3 regions of the Rhizobium indicum genome follow, and region 3 is predicted to be linked to each of the others. Evidence: predicted binding sites of a transcription regulator. Region 3 holds the regulator's gene; each other region holds the start of a gene.

Region 1 (6,226 bases), on a different replicon from region 3:
GTGCCGAGCGTATCGGCCTTGCGGATCATCGCATAGGTCGCAGGATCCTCCTGCTCGATGTCAGACAGGTCGAGATCGCGACCCTTGTGCTCGCGGATCAGATCGAAGGCCTTGGCCATGCAGGTCAGCATGCCAAGGGCCAGGACGTCCACCTTCATGAATTTCAGGGCTTCGACGTCGTCCTTGTCCCATTCGATGATTTGACGGTCCTTCATCGTCGCCGGTTCGATCGGCACGAGATCGTCGAGCCGATCATGGGTGAGGACAAAGCCGCCCGGATGCTGGCCGAGGTGCCGTGGCGCGCCCATTAATTGCTGCGCGAGCTTCAAAGTCAGCACAAGACGCCGGTCGTCTGGATTGAGATTGAGTTCGCGGACATTGCGATCGCAGACCTCCTCCGACCAGGCCCACATGCCCGACGACAGCGCCTTGATCACGTCCTCCGGAAGCCCGAGCGCCTTGCCGACATCGCGGATCGCGCCGCGCGCCCGATAGCGGGCCACGGTGGCGCAGAGCGCTGCCTTTTCTCTGGAATAGGTGCGGTAGATCCATTGAATGACCTCTTCGCGCCGCTCGTGCTCGAAATCCACATCGATATCCGGCGGCTCGTCGCGCTCCTGGGATACAAAACGCTCGAACAGAAGATCGTTTGTCGAGGGATCGATACTGGTGATGCCGAGAATGTAGCAGACGGCGCTGTTGGCGGCAGAGCCCCTGCCCTGGCAAAGAATGCCCTGGGACCGCGCATAGCGCACGATCGAGAAGACGGTCAGAAAATAGGGCGCGTATTTCATGGTGCGGATGAGGTCGAGTTCGTGGCGCACGACCTTCAACACATCGGGCGGCAGACCTTCGGGATAGCGATCGGGCACGCATTGCCAGACATAATGCTCGAGCGAGGCTTGAGCATCCTTGCCCGGCACGATCGCCTCCTCCGGATATTGGTAGGTGAGTTCCTCGAGCGAGAACGTGCAGCGACGGACGATCTCCATGGTTCTTGCCAGGGCCTGCGGATATCGCGGAAACAACCGCTCCATTTCTTCCGGCGGCTTCAGATAACGGTCGGCGTGGCGCTCGCGCTCGAAGCCGACTTCGTCGATCGTCGTGCGGGTCCGAATGCAGGTGACGATGTCCTGCAACTGCCGGCGGCCTGGTTCATGGAAGAGGACATCATTGGTGACGACTGTCTTCACCTTGAAGCGTGATGCAAGATTGGAAATCTCATGCAGCCGGAGCTGGTCGTTCTGCCGGCGCCGCAGACAAAGCGATACATAGGCCCGATCGCAAAACAGATCGGCCATCTTGCGCAGCTGGATTGCACAGACGTCATCCGGCAGGTCCGGCACAAGAATGCCGATCATGCCGTCGGCGTAGGCAATGACATCGTCCCAATGGAGGATGCAGTTGTTCTTGCCGCCGCGCGACTTGCCGAGCGTGATGAGGCGGGTCAGCCTGGAATAGGCAGCGCGGTCGGTCGGGTAGACCAGCACCGACATGCCGTCGACGAGATCAAGCCGGCAACCGACAACGAGGCGTAATCCCGTGGCGCGGGATGCTTCTAGCGCCCGTACAATTCCGGCCAGCGAATTGCGATCGACAACGCCAAGGGCTTCGATGCCGAGAGCCTTGGCGATCTCGAACAGTTCCTGCGCCGAGCTTGCACCGCGCAGGAAGGAAAAATGGGTGGTGACCTGCAGCTCGGCATAACTCATGCGAAGATCCCATGCATGAACCAGCGATGGTTTCCGGTTTCAGGATCGATGCCATCACCGGAGCGAAACACCCAGAGCCGCTCGCCGGCCTCGTCTTCGATGACGAAATAATCCCGCACCGCCTCCATCTCGGCGTCGCGCCGCCACCACTCGCCAAAAATCCGTTCCGGACCGTCGGCGCGCTTGACCTTCCGGCGCTTGCCGCGCCAGGTGATCGAGACCGGCGGCCGGTCCGGCAGCAAGGCGATGGCCTCGATCAGCTCCGGACGCGCCAGCAGCCGGACCGGCCGACGCCAATGACTGACCCAGGTGACATCGATCGGATCTGCAGCAGGACTGATGCGCTGGACGGAGCGCTCGGGCACGTCGGAGGCAACGGGTGCCACCCGATAAACACGCTGGCCACGGTTGCCGTAGATATCGATCAGCGGCGTCACGTCCTTCACTTCCTCCTCGACCAGCGAGGAGGATTTTTGGCGCTCCTCCAGCGGCTCGGCCATGACGGCGACGAGCGTCAGTTTCTCGATCCCGAAGCCGGGCTCGATCTTCTCCGTTCGATCGCGAAACAGCTTCGTCAGCCAGGCGACATCGCGCACCGGCTTCACCGTACCGGCGCGGATTGCCTGCCGCGTACCGTCAACCTTTTCGACGATCAGGTCGGCGCGCCGAACACCAAGGCCGCGCCTTTGCAGCTCCTCGATCAGTTGCACGACCAGCCGGCCGACATATTTGTCAATCGTTTCGGCAGCACCGATCGGTTCGGCAAAGGCGCGGCTGACCTCGATCAGCTCGGCGGTGCGGATCGGATTGATGGGTTCGGAGACGCGGCCGAACATCTGATCGAGCCGCCGGCCGATTTCCGGACCGAAACGAAGCGTCAGCGGCGCACGCGGCGTGTTGGCCAATTCGCCGATGGTCTGGAAGCCAAGCGTGCGCAGATCGCTGACGACTTTCCCGGAAAGGCGCAGCAACGATATCGGCAGTCTTTCGACGGCGGGGACGGTCTCACCAACCGGCACGATGACCGTTTCGCGACTGATGGCGCGGGCGCAGGCGTGAGCTGCACCCCAGGTGTCGGCGATCGCGACACGGGGGGTGAGCTTCTTGGCCAGGAACTGATTGGCGATCTTGGTCACCATGGCGAGCTCGCCGCCTTGCAGGTGATCTGCACCCTCGGTGTCCATGACGATGCCGTCGATCCCATCGACTGCGACGATGGGGGAATAGAGCGTCAGCGCCCACAGGGTAATGCGTTCGAGTGCTGCGGCATCCTTCGCAGGATCCGCATCGACCAGCATCAGGCCGCGGAACAACGCCTGCGCTTTGGCCGCCGGCATGCCGACGTGCACGCCGACTTTTCGGGCGGCGGCGTCGGCGGCCGACACCCAACGCTTCGAGCCGCTCCTGGCGATCACCGCGATCGCCTGTTCAGGCGGTATGCCGGGATCGGCGCGACGAATGCGATCCGTCGGCAGATCCGGAAGATAGATCGAGACAACCCTTGTCATCGCACGCCCTCACGAGAAACTCAGCACATTCACCCGCTTTCACGCGCATCAACTCCAGCAACCATTGGGCCCTCCCAACGCCCGGCACTGGCAATTCCTCCGACGGCATGACGCTCACCCGCCACCGCGTGGTCGACGCCGTCGGCTGCCCAAAGTCATTGGCCTCCGTCTGCCGCCGCCAACGTCGCACGGCAAGCGCCATCGTGCCCGTCCGCTCAGCCGCAAGCTGCAGCCGGCGCGATCCGACCATCGGCAGCCGAACGAGTTCACCGACGACGGCGCCGAGCCCACCAAAGGACAGCCCCTCCTCCATGTTTGCCAGGACGTCTTCCTCCTTGTCGGACTCGACAAAGATCACCCGATCGGCATGGAGGCCGACGTGGGCGAGCGCAGGAAAAAACAGATCGGGGCGCGTCAGGCACCAGACGATCGGGCCTTTGGTGCGGGCCGCAATGCCTGCGGCACAGAGCGCCGCCGCCGCCCCGTCCACCGTGCCCGATCCGCCGCCTGCAAATTCGTGTAGGGCGCCATAGGCCAGACCACCTCCCGGGAGCACTGCATCGATTTCCGCCACCCCAAAGGACAGACAGCCGGCTTTCCTTGCTGATACGCCTTCCAGCGATGCAATGCGCTCGCGCAAATCGGAAATCACCCTTTCACGGGCAGCAGTCATCGTTCACGGCTCCCTTCAAGGTCGTGTTGGCGGCCGACATCATGTCAGACAAATGCAGATGTTCTCTTTCTGTTCCCGAGCAGCAAAAGAGTCAAGCAACCGGAGGGATGGGAATATTATCCTGAACATTAGAAATCCGCGGAATATCCATGGGAATCAGCCCAATAGCAGCCTGCAGAATTTTTTCGGAGCGTTTGCGAGCGCTAATCCCTTTGTGTGAATTGCGGGGACAAGTTGGTATCGTCACAGTGTCTTTAAGATTTTTCTGCTGAACTGTCGGGATGCCGAAGCCTCCGAGATCAAAACCCCTCCTTCGTGACACCGAGGCCCCGATCCGTTCCCGGCCGCGAGGCAAGCGAAATCCAGCCCAGCCACAGCTCCCTTTCGATCCCATGCCCGAGCGCGTCGAGCCTGCGCTGGCGCAATTGAAGTCCCGTCCCCCAAAGGGAAGCGAGTGGAGCTGGGAGCTGAAATGGGATGGCTATCGCCTTGCCGTTCATATCGAGCCCCAAGGCATCCGGATCCTCACCCGCGGCGGCCATGACTGGACGCACCGGTTTCCAGCGATAGAGCAGGCCGCCCGAGCGCTCGGGCCGGCGACGATGATCATCGACGGCGAAGCCGTCGTGCTCGACGACGAGGGCCGGCCGGATTTCGGGCTGCTGCAGCAATCGCTGGGCGCATCCGGCAAACAAGCTGGCAACCGCGCCTCCGACGCCGTCCTTTACGCTTTCGATCTTATCTACCTTGATGGCCACGATCTGCGCGGTGTCGAATACCGGTCCCGCCGACACCTTCTCGAGGACACGTTGAACGGCCCAACGAATGACCAGGTCGGCGCCATCAGACTATCGGAAACACTCGATGGCGAACCAGCTGTCCTGCTTGAGCATGTCTGCCGCCTCGGCCTGGAGGGCATCGTCGGCAAGCACCTCGATCGGCCCTATCGTTCCGGCCGGACCGGGGACTGGGTGAAAGTCAAATGCATCCAGAGCGAGGCCTTCTTCATCGTCGGTTATGAGAGGTCGGCAGCGTCCACGGCCGGCTTCGGCTCTTTGGTGCTCGCTGCGTATCGTGGTGATGAGCTCATCCACGTCGGAAGCGTCGGCACGGGATTCAGGCAAGCCGAGATCATCAGATTGCGGAAGATGCTGGACACGCTGCGATGGAAGCGAAAGCAACCGCCCCTGCCCTATTCCGGAAGCGCCGATATTGTCTGGGTCGAACCGACACTGATCGCCGAGATCGAGTTTCGCGCCTGGTCGACTGACGGGAAACTCCGTCATCCGTCCTACAAGGGCCTGCGAGAACGCCAGGACAATGCCGACGTCTTCCGGCTCGACTAGCGAAATCAGCGCCGTCCGCTAGATTGTCGTCCATTCGAGCTCAAGCGGAGTAGATGGCCTGCTATGTGCAATCTGTATCGCATGGAAGACAAGGACTGGGTCGCGAAGTGGGCGCAGGATGCTGAAAGCCTGATCAATCTGATGCCAGCCTACCAGATGAACCCCGACCAGATGGGGCCGATCGTCCGCAACACCGCCGACGGAAAGAAGCAACTGGTCCATGCGCGTTGGGGCGTACCCTCGCCGCGCTTCGCCCTTGAGAAGGCGGCCAAAATCAAGGCCGAGAAACTTGCGGCGAAAGGCAAGCCATTCGATCTCGAAGAACTGATCCGCATGGAAGCCGACCGCGGTACGACCAACGTGCGCAAGCTCAGTTTTCCGCACTGGAAACGATGGTTTGGCGTCGAAAACAGGTGCCTCGTCGCGGTCACCAGTTTTGCTGAGCCGGATCCGGCCAGCCAGCAGCAAGGCGGCAACGTGCCGAATGCGTGGTTCGCCCGCAATGAGGAGTAGTCGCTGATGTTCTTTGCCGGCATCCATGTGCCGCAATGGCAGAGTGTCCGAAAGATCAGGGACGGGCTGACCACCGACGATCTCTATGGGTTTTTGACCACGGATCCCAACGAACTGGTGAAGCCGATCCATGGAAAGGCCATGCCGGTCCTGTTGCTGACGAAGGAAGAGACTGACACCTGGATGCGGGCGCCCTGGGAAGAGGCAAAGGAACTGGCCCGTCCACTACCGAATGACGCGCTGATCATCTCGTCCCGCGAACCGTACGGATCCACGATTGTCTCGAAATCCGGAGAGCTGGTGGACCAAAGCAGTCTGCTTTGACGCCCGAACTCAGAGCTTGAACGTATCGGAAAACGAAAAAGCCTGCCGCGGGAGGAGGTGCGGCAGGCTTTTCCAATAAATTGAACAACGGCTGGGAGGAGGAGTGCCGGTGTTCCGTCAGGCGCCCCTGGGAGGAGGAGTGGGTCGCCT
Region 2 (6,226 bases), on a different replicon from region 3:
TTGAAGAACAACGCAGTCATCAAGGCCTGGAGGGCACGGGTGTTGCCGGGTTCGGCCCGTGCCGCCTGCCGTGCCGTCTGAAGCGACCGCTCCAATGGGCTGATGGCGGCTGCGCGGGGGTTGAATTTGAACCTTCCCTCATCGAGATAGATGAGAGACAGCATCGCCCACGCCGTTGCAAAGGTCGGATAGCGGGCCACCGCACTTTCCAGACAGTCGCGGACGACAGCATGGCGTTCCGGGCTGACTTCGGCGCGGTAGTCGTAGAAACTCAAGGTGCACTCATATGCGCCGCGATCGTCCGGCGGTGGGCGGGCGGCATCGGCCTGGGCCACGATGCCGTACGGCTGCGCGACGGCTGTGGCGACTTGGCTCGCCACATCCGTCTGGAGCGCAAACAGGTCACGGGAGCGCAGGTCGTTGTCGTAGATCTGCGACCACAGGATCGCGCCGTCGCTGGTGTTTGCAAGACGAGCGGTCACACGCATGTGGTCTCCGGCCACTCTGACGCCGCCTGACAACAGATAGCGAGCGCCGATCTGATCGCGGACCTGCCTGACGTCAACATCCGGTAGCAGCCCGTTCGAGGTCTCGCGCCCGAACACCTTGATTTCCTTAAAGCGTGGCAATGACGTCAGTAGTTCTTCGGTGAGACCGCGAGCATAGAGCTTGGCCTGCGGCCCTTCCCCCAGATCGGCGAACGGGGCGATAACCAAGGTCGGCTCGTCAGGTCCGATGACGGTCGCTTCGTCAGCCGGAGCGAAAGCAGGGCGCGAGATCCAGTAGGCCGCGGCCACCAAGATGAAAGCGACGGCGGCGAGGCCGGAGACTGTCCGCCACTGCGCGATCCACCACGACTGATTGACAGGAATGTGGCGCTCAATTCCCTCTGCAGAACCCGCCTCGTCATGCTCCGGCTCGATCGATGCGGGGACGCTCCATGTGAAAACCGGGGCATATCCGCCCTTCGGAATGCCGATGCGTATCGGATCCGCCTGCCCGGCAGTGAGGTAGTAGCGTTCGAGCACGCGCCGGAGCCGTCCGGCCTGGATCCGGACGACGGGGTCCTCTTGCGTGAACTTCTCGTCACGCTTGAAGACCTCAAGAGCGATGGCGTAGCCTTTGATGCGGCTCGCACGCCCGGCCAGCGTCTCTTCCACGATGAAGCTGAGAAAGGCGGCTCCGCGGCCGACGTTCGGAAACTCGGTACTGTTGATGATGCGGTGCAGTTGGGCGCGAATCTCCTCCTCGCAGGGCAGCTTGTGGTCTTTGACGTCTGTTGTTGTCAGCACGGCCCGCTCCTCTCCCCAGAGTCACCCGCCTATTCCCCGTATGTTACAGTAACACACTCCCCTATCCCGGCCTATCCAAGGTAATGTCCTGTTAGGCAGGCGTTGCAGTAGTGTTATTGTGTAAGCATACAAGGAGGAAAACAAGCTGATGGCTGACAACGGGACTGCTGTCAAAAACCGCTTTCCTGACCGCACTCAGGCGATCGACGAGCTGCTGGCCCGCAACCAAAGCTTCAGGGACATTTGCGCCGATTACGCCAGAAGCCGAGTACAGGAAATGGCAGTCTTCTCCCGATCCGCGTCGTGACAGCCGCAGCGTCGAATACACCGAACTCGTCGAGGAACTGGCGACGGAAATCAATGCGGCCCTCGACCTTGCAGCGGTGGTGCCTTTCCCGAAACGCTGATTTGCAAGGTGTAGGTTACATCTGTGTAGTTCGCTGTCGCAGGTGATTGCTACTACTTGGCGCTGCCCTGGCAGCATCGGGAACCCTCAGCAATCCGCCATATTTTTTCAGGTTGAACCAGGCGGCCTGTCTCGCCCAGCTTGGCAGGGTGGAAGAAGGTGCAGTCATAGCGCAGCAGAAGCCCGACACGTTCGATGCCACTGTCTATGCCCGCAATACCGTGCAGTTATGTGCCTTACCAGGCGATGGGGAACTTTGGTTCGATGGCTTCCATAAAGCTGGAGTGTTCGTTTCTCACACTGTCCCGTGGGGATCCCTTCCAGCCATTCCTCGGCGTCTAAAGCGCCAGCCGCAACTGCGGCGTCGTTTCAAGCCTCCTCCGTTCCAGCGAAGACAGCGACACGCCGAGCAGACGTATGCCTTTTCGCGGCGGGAAAATTGGCGCGAGGAGCAGGTCGACCACCTCCTCAAGATCGGTGATCGCGGACAGAGGTGCCGGAACGGTTTTGCTGCGGGTGATCTGGCTGAAGTCGGCATATTTGACCTTGAGCGTCACCGTCTTGGCACCGATTTCATTGGCCTCGCAATAGCCCCATACCTTTTCGATCAGCGTCTGAAGCCCTTCGCGCGCGGGTCCATAAGAATGGATGTCCGCAGAGAAAGTGTCTTCCGCACCGACGGACTTCCGCACCCGGTCCGGTCTGACCTGGCGATTGTCGATGCCGCGGGCGATGCCATAAAAATACGGCCCCGACTTTGCGAAATGTTCGACGAGAAAGTCGAGCGTTCTCTCCTTGAGGTCCGCTCCGGTCTCGATCCCGAGCCGATACATCTTCTCGGCCGTCGCCGGCCCGACGCCGTGAAACTTCTTAATGGGCAGGCGCTCGACGAAGGCTGGACCGTTCTTCGGCGTGATGACGAACTGGCCGTCCGGCTTGTTCTGGTCGGATGCCATCTTGGCGAGGAACTTGTTGTACGAAATGCCGGCGGATGCGGTCAGTCCTGTCGCTGCCTTGATCCTGGCGCGGATTTCGGCGGCGATCTCAGTGGCGATCTCCATGCCTTTGAGATTTTCAGTGACGTCGAGATATGCCTCGTCGTGCGACAATGGCTCGATTATCGGCGTGTATTCGGCGAAGATGGCGCGGATCTGCAGCGAGACGGCCTTGTAGACGTCGAAGCGGGGTTTGACGAAGACAAGATCGGGGCATTTCCGCTGCGCAGTCACCGACGGCATGGCGGAATGGACGCCGAATTTGCGTGCCTCGTAGCTGGCGGCCGCTACGACCCCGCGGGCAGCAGGACTGCCGACAGCAACCGGCACACCTCGCAGCTCCGGATTGTCGCGCTGCTCGACCGATGCGTAGAAGGCGTCCATGTCGACATGCACGATCTTGCGCGGCCGTTCGCGGTTGTCTTCGTCTGTCATTATCTAGCTTCCATCAGCGAGACCATGACTCAAACATGGGAAGTATGCCCCACACTTGTCACCCTTGGTCGTCTGCATCCGCTCGCAGCCCATGGCCATGCGCCGGCGGATTTCCGCGAAGGTGACGCTTGCGCCAAACGCTTTCACCAACGTTTTCCGCTCAAGCGCACTATGGCGATCGCAGAGGAGGCAGATGAGTTCGACCACCGGCACCTTGTGATCTTTCAGTGTCGGCATCGCATCGTCCACAAGCCGCGTTCGGCGCATCCGAAAATATTCCTTCCTTACCATCCGATTGAATCCGCTGGCGATTTTTCTGCTTTGCACCCGTGCTCAACTTCAGCGGGTTACATGCGCATTGACTCATTTACGCCTTAAGAACAAATACAGAACATATTACTGTTGCTCAAGCTGAAAACGGGTTGCCGACAAAGGGAGATCATGAACTCAGCCGCCGCTTCAAACGCCGTCCTCGACAGCCTGCGCGAGCAGATTGCGCACCTGGAAAGCGCCAGTCAGCGCAAGCGAGGCGTTTTGCCTTTCGGCCTCGCACAAATCGACGATCGGCTTCCGGGCGGTGGGTTGGCCTATGGGGCGCTGCACGAGTGTGCTGGCGGCGGGGCGGGCACCGTAGATGGGGCGGCCGCCGCCCCGTTCGTGGCCGGGATAGCGGCTCGTACCAAAGGCAAGGTCGTCTGGTGCCTGACACGTCCCGACCTGTTCTTCCCGGCCTTGGCGCAGGCGGGTCTGCATCCGAACCGGGTCGTCTTCGTCGAGTCCGACAAGGAGGAGGACGTCCTTGCCAACATGGAGGAGGGCCTCTCGTACGGCGGTCTCGGCGCGGTGATTGGCGAGATCGTCCGCCTGCCGATGGCGGCCTCCCGGCGACTGCAGCTTGCTGCCGAGAAGACCGGCACGATGGCGCTCGCGGTGCGGCGGTGGCGACGGCAGACCGAGGCTAGCGACTTCGGCCAGCCGACTGCCGCGACCACGCGCTGGAGGGTGAGCGTCATTCCAAGCGAGGAGCTGCCGGTTCCGGGCGTCGGGCGGGCGAGGTGGTTTCTGGAATTGATGAGGGTGAAAGCGGGTGAGTGCGCCGAGTTCGAAGTAGGAGCCTGCGATGCCGAGGGTCGTATCGATATTTTTTCCCGATCTGCCGACGGACAGGATCAGGCGGGCCGATCCCGCTATTCCCGTTGAGCAGGCGATCGCCGTCATTTCGAAGAGCGGTTCCAAGCGATGGGTGTCGGCCGCTGACGCCGCAGCCAGGAAGGCTGGTGTCCATTTGGGCATGCCGGCCGCCAAGGCACAGGCACTCTTCCAGGGCCTCCGGATGATCGACGCCGATCTCGCCGCCGATGCCGCAGCGCTCGAGCGCATTACCATGTGGGCGTTGAGCCAGTATTCGCCGATCGTCGCCATCGACGCGCCGGACGGCATCGTCATGGACACGGAAGGCGCGGACCATTTGCAGGGCGGCGAGGAGCGCATGTTGACGAGCATCGCCAACCGCTTCCGCGCTAAGGGCCTGACGGCGCGGGTTGCGATCGCCGAGACATGGGGCGCCGCCAACGCGTGCGCCAGAGCGATCAGCCGCGAGACCGTTATCGTTCCGAGAGGCGAGACCGTTCGGGCGGTCGAGAAGCTGCCGCTCTCCCTTCTGCGCCTTCCGGAGAAGATCGTCGGTGATCTGCGGACGCTCGGCTTCAAGACCATCGGCGAACTCGCCAATACGCCACGTGCCCCGCTGACGCTCCGCTTCGGGCCGGAAATCGGCCGCCGCCTCGACCAAATGTTCGGCCGCACACCGGAGCCTATCGATCCCATCCGAACAGCCGAGCTTGTCGAAGTCAGTAGGGCGTTCGCTGAACCCATCGGCGCCGCGGAGACCATCAACAAGTATGTCGCCCGGCTGGTCGTCCAGCTTGTCGATGAGCTACAGAGAAGGGGTCTCGGCGTCCGTCGCGCCGACCTTATTGTCGAGACGGTCGACGGCACCCGGCAAGCCATCCGCGCCGGGACCGCCAAACCCGCGCGCGATGTCGCCTGGCTGACGAAGCTATTCAAAGACAGAACCGAGAAGATCGAACCCGGCTTCGGTATCGAGAAGATGACGCTAGTGGCGGTCATGGCGGAGCCGCTGGAGGAAGCCCAGAAGTCGTCGTTGCTGGTCGAAGACGAGGTCGTGGACCTCACGCCGCTAATCGACATCTACGGCAACCGTGGCCAACGCGTCTATCGCGTCGCCCCCGTTGCTTCCGACGTTCCCGAGCGTTCCGTCCGGAGGATCGGTGCCGCATCCGATCCGGTAGAGGCCTCGTGGGTCAATCACTGGCGACGCCCGGTCCGCCTGCTGGCGCGGCCGGACCAGGTCGATGTGATGGCGCTGCTGCCAGACCATCCGCCCGTCTGGATCATGTGGCGGGGCAAGCGCCGGAAGGTGAAGAACGCCGATGGGCCAGAGCGGATTTTCGGGGAATGGTGGGAACGCAACTCCGAGATGGCGGCGGTCCGCGACTATTTCGTGATCGAGGACGAGGGCGGTGAGCGGCTCTGGATCTTCCGGTCCGGCGATGGCGTCGATACGGAAACAGGCAGCCATAAATGGTTCGTGCACGGGGTCTTCGCATGAGATACGCGGAGCTGCAGGTCACGACACATTTTTCGTTCCTGCGGGGTGCGAGTTCGGCGCAGGAGCTGTTCGAGACCGCCAAGATGCTGGGGATCGATGCCGTCGGCATCGTCGACAGAAATTCGCTTGCAGGGATTGTTCGGGCGCTGGAAGCCTCGCGGTCGACCGGGATCCGGCTTGTCGTCGGCTGTCGCCTCGATTTGCAGGACGGGATGTCGATCCTCGTCTACCCCACCGACCGCGCCGCTTACTCCCGGCTGACACGCCTCATCACGCTGGGTAAGTCCCGAGGCGGCAAGAACAACTGCATTCTGCACCTGGATGATGTCGTTGCGTATTCCGACGGCATGATTGGCATCCTTTTACCGGATCTGCCCGACGAGAGATGCGCGGTCCAGCTCAGGAAGATGGCGGAGATATTCGGCGACCGGGCATATCTCTCGCTCTGTCTCCGACGGCGCCCGAA
Region 3 (6,226 bases):
GTTCGACTGCGCGGTGGCGCGGGCGGTCGAGGTACCCATGGCGTAACGGTTGTTCTCGACGATATAGACGATCGGCAGCTTCCAGAGAGCAGCCATGTTGAAGCTCTCGTAGACCTGGCCCTGGTTGGCAGCGCCGTCGCCGAAATAGGCGATGGAGACATTGTCATTGCCGCGGTAGCGGTTTGCAAAGGCAAGACCCGTTCCGAGCGAGACCTGGGCGCCGACAATACCGTGACCGCCGTAGAAATGCTTCTCCTTCGAGAACATGTGCATCGAGCCGCCCTTGCCGTGGGAATAGCCGCTGCGACGTCCGGTCAGTTCCGCCATGACGCCACGCGCTTCCATGCCGGTTGCCAGCATATGGCCGTGGTCGCGATAGGCGGTGATGACCTGGTCGCCTTCCTTCTGCGCCATCTGCATGCCGACGACGACAGCTTCCTGACCGATGTAGAGGTGACAAAAGCCGCCGATGAACCCCATGCCGTAAAGCTGACCGGCCTTCTCCTCGAAGCGGCGGATCAGCAGCATCTCGCGATAGGCCTTCAGCTCTTCATTGCGATCGAAGTCGGCTACCGGGCCTCCATTCGATGCTTTGGCTGCCGGTTTTGCTGCAGTTTTGCGGCTGGAAACGGTCGCGGTCTTTCGCGGCGCCATTCAACCCTCCCTATGGGTTTGTCGTTTCTTGGTGGCGCGTACCATAGGGAAGAAAATTGACCACAGCAATGCCATAATTGCATGGCTCGTATTCGGTCCTAAATTATTGGAAAAACTACTAAAATTCCAATTAACCTGTTTCCGGTTAATTGGAATAGTGGTTGAATACGACGATCTCGTCCGCGCGCGACATATTGAGCTGATAACGCGCTTTTTCGTCCAACATGTCCTTGTCGAGCGACCCGTCACTCAAGAGCGCGACCTGATTTTCCAGATGTTCGCGCTTCGCCTTCAAGATCGCAAGCTCTTTTTCACGCGCGACACGCTGATGCTCGAACGTCTCCGTCGCGCGCAGGCCGTAATCGCCATGAATGCAATGATAACCGAAATAGGAGAGGAAGGCGACCGTCATGGCCGGAATGACGAAGCGACCGATCTTTCTCTTCTTATGATGCTTTGTCCACATACACGCATGCTCTTGAACGCATTACCAATTCGTTCAATCTAACGCGCAGAGATTAACCGTTCGTTGACTCTAAAAAACGGGCAACAAAAAACCCGCGCCGGGAGGCGCGGGTCAAGCCATTGGAAATCAGATCCGATCAGCCGCGAATGATCGAGCGGCCGGCATACTGGGCCTGCGGGCCGAGGCCCTCTTCGATGCGGATCAGCTGATTGTACTTGGCAAGACGGTCGGAACGCGACAGCGAGCCGGTCTTGATCTGACCGCAGTTGGTGGCGACCGCGAGATCGGCGATGGTCGAATCTTCGGTCTCGCCGGAGCGATGGGACATGACGGCGGTATAGGCCGCCTTGTGCGCCGTGTTGACGGCATCGAGCGTCTCCGTCAGCGTGCCGATCTGGTTGACCTTGACGAGGATCGAGTTGGCGACACCCATGCGGATGCCGTCGCGAAGACGGGCAGAGTTGGTGACGAAGAGATCGTCGCCGACGAGCTGAGTCTTCTTGCCGGCCAGGTCGGTCAGCGTCTTCCAGCCATCCCAGTCGTCTTCGGCCATGCCGTCCTCGATCGAGATGATCGGATACTTGGCGGCGAGCTCGGCCAGATATTCGGCCATGGCGCCCGATTCCAGCGTGCGGCCTTCACCTTCGAGAACGTATTTGCCGTCCTTGAAGAATTCGGTCGAGGCGCAGTCGAGGCCGAGGCACATGTCGTCGCCCGGCTTGTAGCCGGCTTTCTCGATCGACTTCATGATGAAGTCGAGGGCCTCGGGCGCGCTCTTCAGGCCCGGTGCGAAACCGCCTTCGTCGCCGACATTGGTGTTATGGCCCTGCGCGGCAAGTTCCTTGCGCAGCGTATGGAAGACTTCCGAACCCATGCGCACGGCTTCGGCGATCGAATCGGCGCCGACCGGCAGAATCATGAATTCCTGGAAATCGATCGGGTTGTCGGCATGAGCACCACCATTGATGATGTTCATCATCGGCACCGGCAGAAGGCTGGCGGAAGCGCCACCGACATAACGGTAGAGCGGCAGGCCGGACGCCTGGGCCGCAGCCTTGGCAACGGCGAGCGATACGCCGAGGATGGCGTTGGCACCGAGGCGCGACTTGTTCGGCGTGCCGTCCAGCTCGATCATGATGTTGTCGATCTGGATCTGGTTTTCGGCGTCGATGCCGCCGATCGCGTCGAAGATCTCGGTGTTGGCGGCTTCGACCGCCTTTTCGACACCCTTGCCGAGGTAGCGCTTGCCGCCGTCACGCAGTTCGACCGCTTCATGCGCGCCCGTCGAGGCGCCCGAGGGAACGGCCGCGCGGCCCATGCTGCCATCTTCGAGATAGACATCGACTTCGACGGTGGGGTTGCCACGGCTATCGAGAATCTCGCGGGCGATGATATCGGTGATTGCAGTCATGGGTTCTTCCTGCTCGGTGGGTGATAAATGGTTCGAAACCTGTCTTAGTCGAAGGCGTGCAAATTACAATGCTGCAATAGCCTTCGGACCAGCGTTCGGATGTGGCCTATAGCACGATCATGTCAGACTGTTGAACGTCAAGCTGAACCTTAGGCCTTGGCGACCGCATCGAAGGCAAGCAGCTTTTCGAGAAGCCGCGGCATGTCCTTGAGATAGACCATGTTCGGGCCGTCGGAAGGGGCATTGTCGGGGTCCTGATGGGTTTCGACGAAGACACCAGCAATACCGGCAGCCACAGCGGCGCGCGCCAGGGTTTCCACGAATTCCCGCTGACCGCCGGAGGATTCGCCCTGGCCGCCCGGCTGCGCCACGGAATGGGTCGCATCGAAGATAACGGGCGCGCCCATCGCCGCCATGATCGGCAACGAACGCATGTCGGAAATCAGCGTATTGTAGCCGAATGAGGCGCCGCGCTCGCACAGCAGCACGTTCGGATTGCCGCTGGCATTGAGCTTCTTCAGGACGTTCTTCATATCCCAGGGAGCGAGGAACTGGCCCTTCTTGACATTGACGACGCGGCCGGTCTTGGCGGCGGCGATAAGAAGGTCGGTCTGGCGGCAAAGGAAGGCCGGGATCTGCAGGACATCGACGACCTTTGCCACCTCCCCGCATTGCTCGGCGGTATGAACGTCGGTCAGGACGGGAAAGCCGAATTCCTTCTTGAGGTCGGCAAAGACCTCCATGCCCTTTTCGATCCCGATACCGCGTTCGGCCGAAAGCGAGGTCCGGTTCGCCTTGTCGAAGGAGCTCTTGTAGACGAGGCCGATGCCGAGCTTTCCGCAAAGCTCTTTCAGCGTGCCGGCAACCATGAAGGCGTGGTCGCGGCTCTCCATCTGGCAGGGACCGGCAATCAGCGACAGGCGGCCGGTATTGGAAAAAGTGACCTGGCCTTGGCCTTCGCCGATCCTGACTTCGGAATTCGTATCAGTGCTCATCGTGTTTCCTCGAAGGCGAAGAGCGTGCCCTGCCCGGGCGCGCGCTTCACCAGAATGCGATTGTTCTTGCGCGTGTATGTCACCCCGTTAGCAGCCAAATGCGCTTCTGTCACGGCAAGATCGGCGACAGTGAAGAGGATTGCCCGGCCGCGCAGGCCGCGATCTGCGGATGAGCCGGCGATGTCGAAATAGGCCTCCAGCCCTTCCGGCGTCATCAGGCTGATTTTCGCATTCGATGCTGCGATATTGACGCCGAACCCGGTCTTCTCGACTGCCGATTGCGCCACGGCAAGGCTGACGAAGGCAGCGAAGGCGGCCGGCTCCGGCGTGCAAAGCGCGATCTCGATTAGGCCGGTGACGCCATTGGCATGCGTCTCCAGCGCGGCGCGGTCAGCCGGCAGCGTGACGCGCTCGACGGTGAAGAGCAGGAGATCAGGCGCGCGCAGGTCGCCGGCGAAAGCCAGCTTGAAGCCGGCAATCGTCTCGGAACCGTCCGGCATCGTCATCGGCCGGGTGAACTGCAGCATCTCGCCGGCGCTCGATCCGTTGCCGACGAAATTCTGATGATCGATGCCGGCATCCTTGCTGCCGAAAGCCAGCCCCGAAAGCCCCTCCTCGCCACAGCGGAAGCGAAAGGCCTGGTTGCGGGCGGTGAAGACATTGCCTTGCCGCGCTGATGCCTCGCTCTCCTCGACGCTCGCAATTCCGAGCGGCTCCAGATAGGTCTTGTCGGCAAAGAAGACGCAGGCATTCTCCGTTCCGAAGGGATGGCGCGCATCGGCGGCAACGGTGAAGCCGAGCTTGCCGAGCCTCTCGCGCGCCAGATCGATATTGACGACCGGCAGCACGACATGATCCAGCGGGTGCGGTTTGGCGGAGTGCTCGTTCATGATATCCCCCTCTCCTAACACGGCAGAGATGTGTGAGAGTGCCGCCCAAGGCAAGACTTGTGTGCCAATCCGGCGAATGAAAATAAAAATCTCAACGAGTTGGCGCCAAGTTTTACGGAAATTTAGCTACTTGCGGAACACATATGGAACATATAGTGTCTGTTCTGGATTTGTTTCAATCACGAGGTCACAACGTCGATGCTCACGCGCAAACAACAGGAGCTTCTCCTTTTCATTCATGAGCGCATGAAGGAATCCGGCGTTCCGCCATCTTTCGACGAAATGAAGGATGCCCTGGACCTCGCCTCCAAGTCCGGGATTCATCGCTTGATTACGGCGCTGGAGGAGCGAGGCTTCATTCGCCGCCTACCGAACCGCGCCCGCGCGCTTGAGGTCATCAAGCTTCCGGAGGCCTACAGCCCCAGCATTCAGCCCCGGCGCGGCTTTTCGCCGAGCGTCATCGAGGGCAGCCTCGGCAAACCTCAGCCGGTCACCGCCCCTGCTCCCGCAAAGCCCGTCGCCGACAACGGCAACTCGGTCTCCGTGCCGGTCATGGGCCGAATCGCTGCCGGTGTGCCGATCTCGGCGATCCAGAACAATACCCACGACATCGTCGTTCCGGCCGACATGCTCGGCTCCGGTGAACATTATGCGCTGGAGGTCAAGGGCGATTCGATGATCGACGCAGGCATCTTCGACGGCGACACCGTGATCATTCGCAACGGCAGCACCGCAAGTCCTGGCGACATCGTCGTTGCTCTCGTCGACGACGAAGAAGCGACACTCAAGCGCTTCCGCCGCAAGGGCGCCTCGATCGCGCTGGAGGCCGCCAACCCGGCTTACGAGACCCGGATTTTCGGGCCGGACCGTGTCAAGGTTCAGGGTAAACTCGTCGGTCTCATTCGCCGCTATCACTGACATTGGCTAGGCCCGATTCGGTAAAGCTGTTGCTGCGCCAGTCATAGGCGCGATGGCGCATCCATGGCCGCGACAATGCATCGAATGCGGTTGCGACCTCCAGGCCGGCGTCCGTGAAGCGCAACTCGATGGATCCGGTCCTGCGCAGCGTCTCACCGGTGAAGAGCGTCGCACCCGAGCGGCAGCTGTTGAAGCGAAGGCGGACCGAGGTCACGACGATATCGGCCGCGTCGCATGCCGGACCGAGATAGGCGGCATTGTCGATGACGGTTACCACCTGACCATTGGCGAGCCTTGATGTGCACCAGGCCTTCTTGACGCAGGAAAAGCGGTTTGCGTCTCCGCCCGCTGTGGCCGCCCGCATCGCGGTCCTTGCTTCGTTCTGCTGATCGCGGGAAAGCCTGACGCGGCGGTCTTCTCCCTCAGGCGGGATAGCAGGACCATCCAGCATCTTCGGCGGATCATGCCTCGGCAGGACCAGCGCTCTCTGCCACTGGTCGAAGATGAAATCCGGCGGTCTTTCACGGTTGGACGCCATGGCCGCCGCCTCGACGATTGCGACGAGACTGCCATCCTCCGAAATCACCAAATCCGGCGGACGGGGACCCGGCAGAAGCAGCAGGATGAGCGTTGCGACCGCGATGATCGATGTGCCGACATGGCGCAATCGGGTGCGGAGCAGCGTCAGCAGCAGAAAGCCTGCCACGGCGACGGCGAAATACCAGGCGGGCAAGCGGCCGACGTCTATATTGCCATCCCAGCCGGACACCGTCTTTGCGACCGCGATCACCAGATCGAGGCCGAATCCCACCACCTTCCAAGGCAAAACGTCCAGGCCGAAAGGCATGAGCAGCATCGCCAGCAGGCCGGCCGGCATGATGATGAAGGAGAT

Evidence for each region. The regulator LexA, encoded in region 3, represses DNA repair genes until DNA is damaged. The targets are predictions, from matches to a motif close to TGTTCNNNNTGTGTTCNG.
Region 1: the regulator LexA is predicted to act here: its motif matches at 3,953-3,970, upstream of FFM53_RS32020 (ImuA family protein).
Region 2: the regulator LexA is predicted to act here: its motif matches at 3,505-3,522, upstream of FFM53_RS28860 (ImuA family protein).

What each region holds. Positions count from the first base shown of each region.
Region 1 is NZ_CP054024.1:40,976-47,201, reverse strand. Features, by position in the region: gene FFM53_RS32030 (error-prone DNA polymerase) at 1-1,712, opposite strand, end outside; gene FFM53_RS32025 (Y-family DNA polymerase) at 1,709-3,220, opposite strand; gene FFM53_RS32020 (ImuA family protein) at 3,141-3,893, opposite strand; gene ligD (non-homologous end-joining DNA ligase) at 4,175-5,239, shown strand; partial or broken gene FFM53_RS32010 (SOS response-associated peptidase family protein) at 5,303-6,076, shown strand.
Region 2 is NZ_CP054022.1:958,553-964,778, reverse strand. Features, by position in the region: gene FFM53_RS28880 (adenylate cyclase) at 1-1,292, opposite strand, end outside; gene FFM53_RS36950 (hypothetical protein) at 1,441-1,599, shown strand; gene dinB (DNA polymerase IV) at 2,037-3,128, opposite strand; gene FFM53_RS28865 (hypothetical protein) at 3,132-3,395, opposite strand; gene FFM53_RS28860 (ImuA family protein) at 3,570-4,328, shown strand; gene FFM53_RS28855 (Y-family DNA polymerase) at 4,249-5,760, shown strand; gene FFM53_RS28850 (error-prone DNA polymerase) at 5,757-6,226, shown strand, end outside.
Region 3 is NZ_CP054021.1:482,314-488,539, forward strand. Features, by position in the region: gene pdhA (pyruvate dehydrogenase (acetyl-transferring) E1 component subunit alpha) at 1-654, opposite strand, end outside; gene FFM53_RS02310 (FtsB family cell division protein) at 800-1,120, opposite strand; gene eno (phosphopyruvate hydratase) at 1,257-2,531, opposite strand; gene kdsA (3-deoxy-8-phosphooctulonate synthase) at 2,681-3,526, opposite strand; gene FFM53_RS02325 (VOC family protein) at 3,523-4,416, opposite strand; gene lexA (transcriptional repressor LexA) at 4,615-5,334, shown strand; gene FFM53_RS02335 (ComEC/Rec2 family competence protein) at 5,315-6,226, opposite strand, start outside.